Regions from separate parts of the Nordella sp. HKS 07 genome, predicted to be linked through region 3. Evidence: predicted binding sites of a transcription regulator. Region 3 holds the regulator's gene; each other region holds the start of a gene.

Region 1 (3,209 bases), 3.1 Mb from region 3:
CTGAAGGTGGCCAGCAGCATGGCGAGCTGCGACAGGAGCTCGCGGCCGAGACCGTTCAGGGCCTCGACGCCGATGATCAGGCAGATGCCGGCGAGGCCGGCGAGGACGCCGAGGAATTTGCGCCACCCGGCCGGCTCGTGTCGTGTGATGGCGATGGTGATGAGGAAGGTGAAGATCGGCGTGGTGGAATTGAGGATGGCGGCGAGGCCGGCATCGATGGTGAGCTCGGCCCAGGCGATGAGAGTGAAGGGCATGACGCTGTTGATGGTCGCCTGGATGGCGAAGCGCCGCCAGGTCGCCTTGTCGCGCGGCAGGCTGAGACCCCTGAGCCGCAGCACCGCGAGAAGGATGAGCGCGGCGATAAGGGTGCGCGCCGCGATGAAGGTGATAGGCGGAATGGTGGCGACGCCGATCTTGATGAAGGTGTAGGACGCACCCCAGAGAGTGGCGAGCAAGGCCAGGAGCAAAAGCTCAGGGGTCAGGGAGCGGGAAGCGGTCATGGCGGTCATCCTAACTTTTGCGATGGCCGCGATCTGTGACATGGGTCACGCGCCCTTGTCGCCCGCGAATGCTTCGGCCGCGGCCGTAGCATTTGCAGGCGACCGGCAAGGTGCCAGAGCGTATAGTCGGCCCATGAGCAATTTCGTTTCCGGCAACAGCCTGGCCGAAGTGGCGGCCCTCATCGGCGATCCGGCGCGCGCCAATATCCTGCAGGCACTCGCCGACGGCCGGGCCCTGACGGCGGGCGAGCTCGCCTGGCATGCCGGGGTGAGCGCCCAGACGACGAGCGGACATCTCGCCAAGCTGACCGAGGCTCAGCTCATCGCGCTCGAGAAGCAGGGAAGGCACCGCTATTTCCGCCTGGCCTCGCCCGAGGTCGCCGAGGCGATGGAAGCGCTGATGCTCGTCGCCGCCAACGGCCCGAAGCGCCACCGGCCGGTCGGGCCCAAGGACCAGGCGCTCCGGACGGCGCGCACCTGTTATGACCATCTCGCCGGATGGCTCGCCGTTTCCATGGCCGACAGTCTGAGCGCCCGCCGGCTCATCGTGCTCTCCGACGGGGCTGCCGCGGTCACCGAGGAGGGGCATCGCTTCTTCAGCGATTTCGGCCTGGCGCTCGATGACCCCAAGAGCTCGCGCCCGCTTTGCCGCACCTGCCTTGATTGGAGCGAGCGGCGCTCGCATCTGGCGGGACGGCTGGGGGCGGCGCTCTGCCAGCACTGCCTCGATCTTGGCTGGATAAAACGCGGCCGCGACAGTCGCGCCGTCACCTTCACACCGAAGGGCGTCGAGGGTTTCCGCACGACCTTCGGCATTACGTTGCCTTAGCCTGGCGCAGCGGCTAAAGCGGCCTTCGACTTACATTCGAAGGAGTTCCAAGTGACTGCCGCCCAGACCCGCAAGCTCGTCCAGACCTATTATGCCGCCTTCAATAGCCAGGATGTCGAGGGCATGCTCGCCTGCCTCGCCACCGGCTTCGTCCATGAGGTGAGCCAGGGCGAGCGCCGCAAGGGCAAGCCGCTGTTCAAGGAATTCCTCCTTCACATGAACAAGAGCTACAAGGAGACGCTCTCCAATATTGTCGTCATGACCGACACCACGGGCGCAAGGGCCGCGGCCGAGTTCGATCTCAAGGGCAAGTATCTCGCCACCGATGCGGGTCTGCCCAAGGCCAAGGGCCAGACCTACAAATTGCGCGTCGGCGCCTTCTTCGAGATCAAGAACGGCAAGATCGCGCGCGTCTCGACGCATTACAATCTCAAGGACTGGACGCAGCAAGTGCTGGGAAAGTGAATTTGAGAGAATGATTCAGGCGATTGCCGCAAGTCATTGAAACAGAGTCGGAAAATGGCCCTGTGGATTGACATGAAGTCGTAACGGAATCGTCATCCCAGCTCCATCTGCGCCAGCAAGTTTGCAAGTCCCAAGGCCAGCAAACCCAGGAGGCGCAGATGACCCGCCACGATCGCGACCATATCCGTTCCAAATCCGGCTCGCCCAATTTCCGGAGCGTGCTCAGGGAGCGCCTGTCGCGCCGCGACATGCTGAGGGGCGGCGCCGCGCTTACGGCGGCCTCCGCTATCGTGCCGGGCTTCACCGGCTCGATCTTCGGCGGCGAGGCGATGGCGGGTGGCACGCAGTCATCGCTTACCTTCACCGAACTCAAGCGGGTCTATGACCAGACCCATCACGTGGCACCGGGCTACACAGCGCAAGTGCTACTGCGCTGGGGCGACAAGCTGGCGGCGGACGCAACCGACTTCGACCCCACCCAGCAGTCGGGCACGGTACAGGCCCGCCAGTTCGGCTACAATAACGACTTCGTCGGCTATCTGCCGCTGCCCTTCGCCTCGGCCTCATCGGAGCGCGGACTGCTCTGCGTCAATCACGAATATCCCAATCCGCATATCATGGTCCCGGGTTTCATCGCCAAGGACGACGAGACGCTCGGCAAGGCGATGACGGCGGAACTGGTCGAGATCTGCAAGTCGGCCATGGGCCACAGCGTGGCCGAGATCGAGAAGAAGGACGGCAAGTGGTCGCTGGTCGCCAATTCGCCGCTCAACCGGCGCATCACGGCCGAAACCGAGATGACGATCTCAGGACCGGCCGCCGGCCACGCCCAGCTCAAGACCTCCGCCGATCCGACCGGCACCAAGGTCAAGGGGACGATGGCCAATTGCGGCGGCGGCTACACGCCCTGGGGCACGATCCTCACCTGCGAGGAATTCGCCTATGAGTTCTTCGGCGGCGATGCGGCCAAGACGCCCAACAAGGAGATCATGGAGCGGATCGGCTATGAGCCGGCCGACTATTACGGCTTCGCCCGCTTCGACGACCGCTTCAATGTCGAAAAGGAACCCAATGAGGTGAATCGCTTCCAATGGGTGGTCGAGATCGACCCCTATGAGGCGGGCTCGGTGCCGGTGAAGCGGACGGCCCTCGGCCGCATGGGCCATGAGGGCGCGACCGTCGTCGTCAACAAGGATGGCCGCGTCGTCGTCTATATGGGCGATGACGACCACCAGGAATATCTCTATCGCTTCGTCTCCGCCAAGGCCTTCAATCCGAATGACCGCAAAGCCAATATCGGCCTTCTCGACGAGGGCGAACTGTCAGTCGCCAAATTCGATGCCGACGGCACGCTCACCTGGCTGCCGCTCGTCCATGGCCAGGGCCCGCTCACGCCGGAAAACGGCTTTGCCGAT
Region 2 (3,209 bases), 3.2 Mb from region 3:
AAAGCCGTTGGCATTGAAGTCGTCGACATCAAGCGAGTCGATTACGCCGATGAAGTCCGGATCAATGTCGGTTTCGACGTCGGTCTTGCCCCAGGCATAACCGCCCTGAAGGCCGATATAACCACCCGTCCAGTCATAAACGACCGGCGGCGCCTCGACGTCGGCGGCCTGAGCCGCTCCAATCACCAGAACCGAAGCCACACCAGCCAGAAGCGTTTTCTTGAACATGCCAGTCCCCTATTTGTCCGTTTCACACATTAAACCGGCGACTGGCGCAAGACTCAATAGCTTCCTCCTCGTCAAAAGTGTTTTTATTCTGCAATGTGACAAAACTGCCACATCTCCTTCCGGCTCTTGGCGTAGACGGTGGCGAAATGCACGTTCGTATCTTTCTCCCAACACGGCCGCGCACAACTGAAGAGAGCGCCATTTGACGCTTTTGCAACTTTAACAAGAAGCCAATGCCTGATGTGCCGGCGAGCAGACAGCTCAGGCGATGTCCGACGAGCTTGGAGTTGCGTCGACGAAAGGCGGCCTTACCGCCGCTCAGACCTTGGCGCCATCGCGAATGGGCGGTGTGAAGGCAAGCCCCATGTCCCAGGGCAGATAGATCCAGGTGTCCTGGCTCACCTCGGTGACGAAAGTATCGACCAGGGGACGTCCTTCGGGCTTGGCATAGACGGTGGCGAAATGCGCGTTGGGCAGCATGGCCCGCACCGCCCTGGCGGTGGCCCCGGTATCGACCAGGTCGTCGACGATCAGAACATGCCTGCCGCCGTCGCTGCCGGCGATACTGTCGCCGACCGCCTTCAGGACCTGCAGCTCGCCCTGCTTCTCATAATCATAGGAGGCGACGCAGACCGTCTCGATGACCCTGATGCCGAGCTCGCGCGCCACCACGGCCGCCGGCACGAGCCCGCCCCTGGTGATCGCCACCACCGCCGAGAACGGCCCTTCCCCATGCAGCCGCCAGGCCAGGGCCCGCGCGTCCCGGTGGAACTGGTCCCACGAGACCGGAAAACTCTTCTGCCACTTTTCGTCCATGACGAACTCCGCGTTTTTCCGTCTTATGCCGCGCCGTCCCGGCCGGCGCAATCGGCCGTCATGATACCTTCACGGGAGTCAGGCCTAAGGGCGCCATAACCGGGCAGCCTGGCCATGAACGCACATTCGAGACCCACGACCCGCTATCGCGCCATCTTCATCTCCGACATCCATATGGGGACGAAGCGGGCACAGACACGTTTACTGCTGGATTTCCTGCGGGTCACCGAGTCCGACTGGCTCTATATAGTGGGCGACCTGGTCGACAACTGGGCCCTGGAAAAGGCCTGGTTCTGGGATCAACTCCATAATGACCTGATTCAGAAGATCCTGCGCAAGGCCCGCAAAGGCACCAAGGTCATCTATATACCCGGCAACCACGACGACAAGTTCCGCGATTTCAGGAATTTGCGCATGGGCCGCGTCGCGGTGCTGGAGGACGCCATCCACCATGCCGCCAATGGCAAGCGTTACCTGGTGCTGCATGGCGATAAATATGATGGCGTGGTGCGCTACGCGCCATGGCTCGCGCGCCTCGGTGATCGCGCCTACGAGATTTCGATGCTGTTCAATGCCCTCGTCAATCGCGGCCGCCGCCTGTTCCGCCTGCCCTACTGGTCGCTCTCCGCCTATCTCAAGCTCAAGGTCAAGAAGGCGGTCGAATTCATCTCGCATTTCGAAGACGCCGTGGTGCGCGAGGCCCGCCATCGCGGCGCGCAAGGCGTCATCTGCGGCCATATCCACACGCCCGACGACCGCATGATCGGCGACATCCACTATCTCAATGACGGCGACTGGGTCGAAAGCTGCACCGCCCTCATCGAGCATCACGACGGCCGGTTCGAGATCATCGAATGGGCGAAGCTGCGCGACGCTTTGCTGCTGGAGAGCGCACATGCGGATAGCCATCGTAACGGACGCCTGGTCCCCGCAGGTTAACGGCGTCGTGCGCACCTTGCGGGCGGTCTCGGCCGAGCTCGAAAGGCGCGGCCATGTGGTGCATGTGCTCTCGCCCGAAGGCCGGCGCACCGTGCCGATGCCCTACTATCCCGAGATCCGGCTGGCGCTGACCGGAGCTGGCGCACTCGGCCGCGAGATCGAGGCCCTGGCACCAGATGCGATCTATATCGCCACGGAGGGCCCACTCGGCTGGGCGGCCCGGAGCTTCTGCCGCCGCGCGAACATCCCCTTCACCTCGGGCTTCCATACCCGCTTCGCCGATTACCTGGCCCTGCGCCTGCCGATCCCCGGTCTCGTTCCGGCCTCCTGGTCCATATTGCGCGATTTCCACAAGGCCAGCCGGTGCGTGCTCGTGCCCACGCGCAGCATCGCCCAGGACCTCGAGCGGCGCGGCTTCGGAAATCTCAAAATATGGACGCGCGGCGTCGATCACATGCTGTTCCAGCCGGGCAAGCGCGCAAGGCTCGATTATCCCCGCCCCATCATGCTGCATGCCGGCCGGCTGGCGCCCGAAAAGAACATTGAAGCTTTTCTCAAGCTCGACCTCCCCGGCACCAAGCTTATCGTCGGTGACGGGCCGCAGCGGCGTGAGCTCGAGAGGCGTTTCCCCGATGCCGTCTTTCTCGGCTTCCGCTTCGACCGGGAATTGGCGCGTTTTATGGCTTCGGCCGACGTCTTCGTCTTTCCGAGCCTCACCGACACATTTGGCCTCGTGATGCTCGAAGCCATGGCGTCAGGCACGCCGGTTGCCGCCTTCGATGTGCCGAGCCCGGTCGACGTGGTGAAGGACGGCGTCACCGGGGCGCTCGACAAGCACCTGAAGCTCGCGATATTGCGCGCCCTCACTCTCGACCGCGACAATGTGCACGAAGCGGCGCGTGGCTTCACCTGGGAGCACACCGCCGATATTTTCGAGGATAGTCTCAGGCCCGTCTCCGGGCCGATTACGCCTCAGGCTGAGATCACGACCAGCCTCGCACCTTCCCGTTCTTCGTGAGTTCGACCGCCATCTGGCGCACCTCGTTCATCGCAGTGGCCAGCGCCGCCTGGTCACGCGAGCGCAGCACCAGATTGGTGGCGAAGCCCTGCGGGCTCTCGAACGGATAGGAGCCGATAACGACCTGCGGGAATCGGTCCTGAATCTCCTTCAGGGGTTTCGCCACATCGCCCTCGCCGCCCTGGATCGTGATGGTCTGCGAGATAAC
Region 3 (3,209 bases):
ACCCTGACCGGCCGCTCGATGTTCTTCAGCATCTGCTCGCCGGCGTCCTCGAAGACAAGGTCGAGCCGGTTTCCAACGCTGTCGCGGACGGTTCCGGACACCGCGACGCCGCCCGGCCGGGCGAGGCCTTCGAGGCGCGCCGCGATATTGACGCCTTCGCCATAGATGTCGTTGTCGGCAGCGTCGAAGATGATGTCGCCGAGATGGATGCCGATGCGGAACTCGAGGCAGCGCTCTGCCGGCACGCCGGCATTGCGCTGACGCATCCGGCGCTGGATGTCGGCCGCGCAAGCCACCGCGTTCACCACGCTCGCGAACTCGACCAGCATTCCGTCGCCCGTGAGCTTCACGATGCGGCCCGCATGCGCGGCGATCCGGGCGTCCGCCATCTCGCGGCGATGCGCCTTCAGGGCCGAGAGCGTGCCCTCCTCGTCGCGGCTCATGAGGCGGCTGTAGCCGGCGACGTCGGCGGCCAGTATCGCGGTCAGGCGGCGTTCCATGGTCCGTCGGCCTTGCGTGTTTCGCGGGTTATACCCCGGCCATCCCCAGGCGTAGCAAGTGGTATTTCGTCCGGGATCTCTCGCGCCGCGACGCATGTGAGCCCTTGGCGATCCGCTGGCGGTGTTGGTGGCTCACAAGCGCCTGGCGGAGCGCCAGGTAGCGGCCGTAGCACGGGATGCGTCGGATAGCGGCGGAGATCGGCATGTGCGTGACGCCTAGCAGGCGTGGCACGGATGGGCTGGATGGCCGCCTCAAGGGCGGCCATGACGGGTGGGATGAGGGCTTAACTCCGCCCGAAACGCTCGTCGAAGGAGTAGCCCATGCCGCGCACGGTGCGGATCGGGTCGATCTCGCGGCCGCGCTTCAAGCATTTGCGCAGGCGACCGACATGCACGTCGACGGTGCGCTCGTCGACATAGATGTCGCGGCCCCAGACAGCATCAAGAAGCTGCGAGCGGCTGTAGACCCGGCCCGGACTCTGCATGAGATATTCAAGCAGGCGGAATTCGGTCGGGGAGAGCGTTATGTCGCGCGTCGCCCTGGTCACGCGCCTGGTGCGCCGGTCGAGCGCGATGTCGCCGGCCTTGAGGAGTTCGGCGATCGCGTCGGGGTTGACGCGGCGCAGGATCGTCTTGATGCGGGCGAGCAGCTCCGGCACCGAGAAAGGCTTGACGATATAGTCGTCGGCCCCGGTGGCGAGGCCGCGCACGCGCTCATTCTCCTCGCCCCGCGCCGTCAGCATGATGACCGGGATGTCGCGGGTTTCGGCGCGCGAGCGCAGCAGGCGGCAGACCTCGATGCCCGATATGCCCGGCAGCATCCAGTCGAGCACGATGAGATCGGGGCGTTCTTCACTGACGAGATGGGCGACGTCCTCGCCATTGGCGGTGCCGCGCACCCGAAATCCTTCCGCCTGAAGATTGTAGGTCAGCAGGATCTGGAGCGGTTCTTCGTCTTCGACGATGAGGATGGACGCGGTCATCAGCGCTCGTTCATTGCATCAAAAGGCATCGTGCTAGTGGTGTCCTTCTTCGGACGTTCGCCGCGCATCGGCTGGCCCGACACCAGATAGTGGATATTCTCCGCTATGTTGGTGGCGTGATCGCCGATACGCTCGAAATTCTTGGCACCGAAGAGAAGATGGGTACACGGCCCGATCATGCGCGGGTCTTCCATCATGTAGGTCAGAAGCTCGCGGAAGATCGAGTTGTAGAGGGAATCGAGCTCACCGTCACTGCGCCAGACTTCCAGCGCCTTGGCATCGTCGGCCGTCGTATAGGCATCAAGCACATCCTTCAGCTGCTCGAGCGACAGCCTGCCCATCCGATTCAGCCCGGTGGCGAGCTTGCGCGGCAGCTGCTCGGAAATGGCATGCGAGCGCTTGGCGATGTTCTTGGCGAGATCGCCGATGCGCTCGAGATCGGAGGCGATGCGGATCGCCACCATGATCTCGCGCAGGTCGCGCGCCATCGGCTGGCGCTTGGCGATGGTGAGGATGGCGCGCTCCTCGATCTGCAGTTCGAGGGCGTCGATCTTTTCGTCCTGCGCGATCACGATATCGGCAAGCTTGGTGTCGCGCTTCGCCAGCGCCTCGATGGCCTTGGCGAGATGGTCCTCGGCGAGACCGCCCATCTGGGCGAGCATCGTCTTGAGGTTGGCGAGGTCCTCGTCATAGGCTTTGACGATATGGTCCGACATAGTCCTTAACTCCGCGGTCAGCCGAAGCGGCCGGTGATGTAATCCTGGGTGCGCTTATCCTTGGGTGCCGTAAAGATGTCGTCGGTGTCGCCGACCTCGACCAGATTGCCCAGATGGAAAAACGCGGTGAGCTGCGAGACGCGCGCGGCCTGCTGCATCGAATGGGTGACGATGACGATGCAGTAATTCTGGCGCAGTTCGTCGATGAGTTCCTCGATGCGGGCGGTGGCGATCGGATCGAGCGCCGAACAGGGCTCGTCCATGAGGATCACTTCCGGATTGACGGCGATGGCCCGCGCGATGCACAGGCGCTGCTGCTGGCCGCCGGACAGGCTGGTGCCCGAATGATCGAGCCGGTCCTTCACTTCCTCAAAGAGACCGGCCTTCTTCAAGCTCGTCACCACGATCTCCTCGAGATCGGTCTTGTTCCTGGCGAAGCCGTGGATGCGCGGACCATAGGCAACGTTCTCATAGATCGATTTCGGGAAGGGATTGGGCTTCTGGAACACCATGCCGATGCGGGCGCGCAGCTGCACCACATCGAGGCTCCTGTCATAGATGTCGCGGCCGTCGATCTCGATATTGCCGGTGATCCGGCAGGACGGGATCGTGTCGTTCATGCGATTGATCGAGCGCAGGAAGGTGGACTTGCCGCAGCCCGAAGGCCCGATGAAGGCCGAGACGGCGCTGTCGGGGATGTCGATGCTCAGGTCGTTGATGGCATGCTTGTCGCCATAATAGACGTCGACATTGCGCGCCCTGATCTTCAGAGGCCGTTCGCGGGCGATGCGCGGGGCATTGTCGGCGACCGGCGTCTTGATCATGGCATCCATGGCGGGTGACCCTTTCATACTTACCAGCGGCGCTCGAAGCGCTTGCGCAACAGGATGGCGACCGCATTCATGACGAACAGGAAAACGAGAAGAACGATGATGGCGCCCGCCGTCTTGGACTGGAAGGCGATCTCCGGAAGATCCGACCAGAGAAAGATCTGGATCGGCAAGACGGTG
Region 4 (3,209 bases), 3.1 Mb from region 3:
GGGCTCCTGGTTCTGGCCGATGGCACCGTCATCGAGGGCCAGGGATTCGGCGCCGAGGGCGACGCCGTCGGTGAAGTCTGCTTCAACACGGCGATGACCGGCTACCAGGAGGTCCTGACCGATCCCTCCTATGCTGGCCAGATCGTCACCTTCACCTTCCCCCATATCGGCAATGTCGGCACCAATGAGGACGACATCGAGACGACCAACCTCGCCGCCACCTCGGGCGTGCGCGGCTGCGTCGTCAAGGCGTCCGTCACCGACCCCGCCAATTACCGCAGCCACCGCCATTTCAGCCAGTGGCTGAAGGCCCGGGGCATTGTTGGCCTGTCCGGTATCGACACCCGTGCCTTGACCAATCTCATCCGCGAGAAGGGCATGCCCAACGGCGTCATCGCCTACAACGCCAAGGGCAAGTTCGATCTGAAGAAACTCAAGGCCATGGCGGCCGAATGGCCGGGCCTGGTCGGCATGGATCTCGCCAAGGACGTGTCGCTGACCCAGCGTTTGGACTGGGACGAGACGACCTGGGACTGGAAGGCGGGTTACCAGCATACCAATGGCGCCAGCCACAGGGTCGTCGCCGTCGATTACGGGCTCAAGCGCAATATCCTGCGCTGCCTCACGGCTGCCGGCTGCGAGGTGACCGTCGTGCCGGCCACCGCCCAGGCCGAGGATATCCTGGCCATGAATCCGGACGGCATCTTCCTGTCGAACGGCCCCGGCGATCCGGAAGCCACCGGCGAATATGCGGTCCCTGAGATCAAGAAGCTCGTCTCCTCCGGCAAGCCCGTCTTCGGCATCTGCCTTGGCCATCAGATGCTGGCGCTGGCGCTCGGCGCCAGGACGCGCAAGATGCATCAGGGCCATCACGGCGCCAATCATCCGGTCAAGGACTTCACCACCGGCAAGGTCGAGATCACCTCGATGAATCACGGCTTCACCGTGGATCGCGAGACGCTGCCCCAAGGCGTGGTCGAGACCCATGTCTCGCTTTTCGACGGCTCCAATTGCGGCATCGCCATCGAAGGCAAGCCGGTGTTCTCGGTGCAGTATCACCCGGAAGCCTCGCCCGGCCCTCAGGACAGCCACTATCTCTTCAAGCGCTTCGTCGAGCAGATGGACAAGGCGAAGGGCTGAGCATGGGACCGAGAAAAGAGATGGAGCGCCGACAGACCCTATGAGAATGTCCGGCGCACTCATCGCCGTTCGCCCCCTCTTGCAACCGTGGGCCAAACCAGGTTGGAAATGCCACGGTGCACGCCGCCGGATGGCTTTGAGGACTCCCCTCTTCTCGCCGAATTCCCTGCAAATCCCTGCAAATCCGCTGTAAATTCCGCTGCAAACACTCCTGCAAATCCCTGCATCTCGACCTGCACCGTTACATGACTGTCACACAGGCATGTGCTTCAGAAGCGATGCCGGACAATACCCAGTCCCTCGTCTCGCCCGCCGATGTGCCGGGCTTCGTCTGCGCCTACCGCTTCGGCCCTGACGGGTCGGCAAGGCGGCTCATCGAGACCGACATCGATCCAGCACTTTCGAGTCCCGAGGGCCAGTGGCTCTGGATCCATCTCAATTCCATCGACCAGCGCTGCGCCCGCTGGCTCGCCCGATCGGGCCGCTTCTCGTCGCCCGCCATCGATTTCATCGAGCACATCCCCGCCTATCAGCTCATCGAATGTTTCCCCGCCGACGCCGCCGGCAGCGTCGCCGATCTCCGCCGCGACTTCACCGGCGAGACGCACGAGACCTGTCGTCTGCAGTTTCTTCTCGCCGAGGGCATACTCGTCACGATGCGGGCGAAGCCGGTGCGTTCGGCCGAGCTCGTCCGCCGCCATCTCGAGGCGGGACGGCCCGTTTCATCGCCCGCGCAATTGCTGCTCGCCTTCTTCATCCATTATGCGCAAGGCATCGAAAGCGTGCTGCATGACCTCGCCGCCGAGATCGAGCTCATCGAGGACCGCGTGCTCGACGAGCGCGTCACCGATGAGCGCCGGCGCGCCGTGATCGTGCGCCGTGAGGCCGCCATGCTGCACCGTCAGCAGCGCAGCCTGCGCCGCGTGCTCGCCGATACGCAACGCGCGGTCCCGCGCTTTCCCGCCGATCTTTCCGACCTGCTCGATCTCCACGCCCATCTCGACCAGGAATTCGAGCAGATCGAGCAGCGCGCCCGTCTCTTCCACGACGAGATCGACGCCAAGCTCGCCTCCGAGACCAACCGGCAGCTTTACCGCCTCTCCGTCCTCACCGCCCTCTTCCTGCCGCCTACTCTCGTCGGCGGCCTGTTCGGCATGAATCTCGAAGGAATCCCCTGGTCGGGAATGCATGGCGGCTTCTGGTTCGCGACCGCCGCCGCTCTGCTCTCTTCCGCCGGCACCTGGCTCTTCCTTCGTTACCTTGATCGGAAATGATCAGCCGTCTTTCAGAAGGCGTTTCAGTTTGGTCAATCGCATCTCCGGTGTCTCCTCGTAATCGAGCGTGCCGAAGAACCTGCCCTCGCGGTCCATGAGATAGACGAGCGCCGTGTGGTTCATCGTGTAACCGCCGTCGCTCGTCGGCACTTTCTCATAGAAGACGCGATAGAACTTGGCGATCTGAGCAAGCTCCTCGGGACTTGGTCTGAGCCCGATAATGCGCGGATCGAAGCTCGTCAGATAGTTCGTCATGAAGTCGAGCGTATCGCGCTCGGGATCGACGGTGACGAAGAAGACCTTGAGGTCCTTGGCGTCTTCGCCGAGCTTGCCGAGCGAGCTCGACATCTCATAGAGCGTCGTCGGACACACTTCCGGACAATACGTGAAACCGAAGAAGACCGCGAAGGGCTTCCCCTTCATCGTCGCGCTGTCGATCGTCCCGCCCGACGTGGCGGCGAGCTTGAACGGCCCGCCGATCGCGACCATGGGCTGCGTGGCACCGCCTTGCTGGCGCTCAAGATAGACATAGGCCGCAGCGCCGGCAAGCACGGTCACCACCACAGCCCAAAGGAAGACACGCAGAACCTTCAGCATGCTCACATCCCCTCATGCTCATGGCCCGAACCCATCGGCTCGACCTTGAACTCGACCGCGACCGCTCCCGCCTTCTCGAAAGTCAGCGTCGCCTTGAAGCGCGTGTCCTTGGTCGGCCGCTGTTTGAGGTCCATGAACATCACGTGAGTGGATTTGGATTTGAGCTCGACCGACTGGCCGGCTGGAATGACGAGACCG

Evidence for each region. Region 3 encodes PhoB, which activates phosphate uptake and scavenging genes when phosphate is short. Its sites were predicted from a motif close to TGTCATNNANCTGTCAT; they were not measured.
Region 1: G5V57_RS00390 (PhoX family phosphatase) is a predicted target of PhoB. The motif match lies at 1,874-1,890, and genes of this name have one in related genera.
Region 2: G5V57_RS30300 (UDP-2,3-diacylglucosamine diphosphatase) is a predicted target of PhoB. The motif match lies at 1,101-1,117, and genes of this name have one in related genera.
Region 4: G5V57_RS00595 (CorA family divalent cation transporter) is a predicted target of PhoB. The motif match lies at 1,380-1,396, and genes of this name have one in related genera.

What each region holds. Positions count from the first base shown of each region.
Region 1 covers NZ_CP049258.1:96,976-100,184, reverse strand. Annotated here, with positions in the region: gene G5V57_RS00405 (DMT family transporter) at 1-500, opposite strand, end outside; gene G5V57_RS00400 (helix-turn-helix transcriptional regulator) at 634-1,329, shown strand; gene G5V57_RS00395 (ketosteroid isomerase-related protein) at 1,381-1,794, shown strand; gene G5V57_RS00390 (PhoX family phosphatase) at 1,953-3,209, shown strand, end outside.
Region 2 covers NZ_CP049258.1:6,392,317-6,395,525, forward strand. Annotated here, with positions in the region: gene G5V57_RS30290 (outer membrane protein) at 1-228, opposite strand, end outside; gene gpt (xanthine phosphoribosyltransferase) at 547-1,044, opposite strand; gene G5V57_RS30300 (UDP-2,3-diacylglucosamine diphosphatase) at 1,159-1,983, shown strand; gene G5V57_RS30305 (glycosyltransferase family 1 protein) at 1,940-3,001, shown strand; gene G5V57_RS30310 (competence/damage-inducible protein A) at 2,967-3,209, opposite strand, start outside.
Region 3 covers NZ_CP049258.1:3,228,067-3,231,275, reverse strand. Annotated here, with positions in the region: gene G5V57_RS15205 (tetratricopeptide repeat protein) at 1-500, opposite strand, end outside; gene phoB (phosphate regulon transcriptional regulator PhoB) at 785-1,483, opposite strand; gene phoU (phosphate signaling complex protein PhoU) at 1,483-2,199, opposite strand; partial or broken gene pstB (phosphate ABC transporter ATP-binding protein PstB) at 2,217-2,951, opposite strand; gene pstA (phosphate ABC transporter permease PstA) at 3,053-3,209, opposite strand, start outside.
Region 4 covers NZ_CP049258.1:130,649-133,857, forward strand. Annotated here, with positions in the region: gene carA (glutamine-hydrolyzing carbamoyl-phosphate synthase small subunit) at 1-1,140, shown strand, start outside; gene G5V57_RS00595 (CorA family divalent cation transporter) at 1,419-2,414, shown strand; gene G5V57_RS00600 (SCO family protein) at 2,415-3,011, opposite strand; gene G5V57_RS00605 (copper chaperone PCu(A)C) at 3,014-3,209, opposite strand, start outside.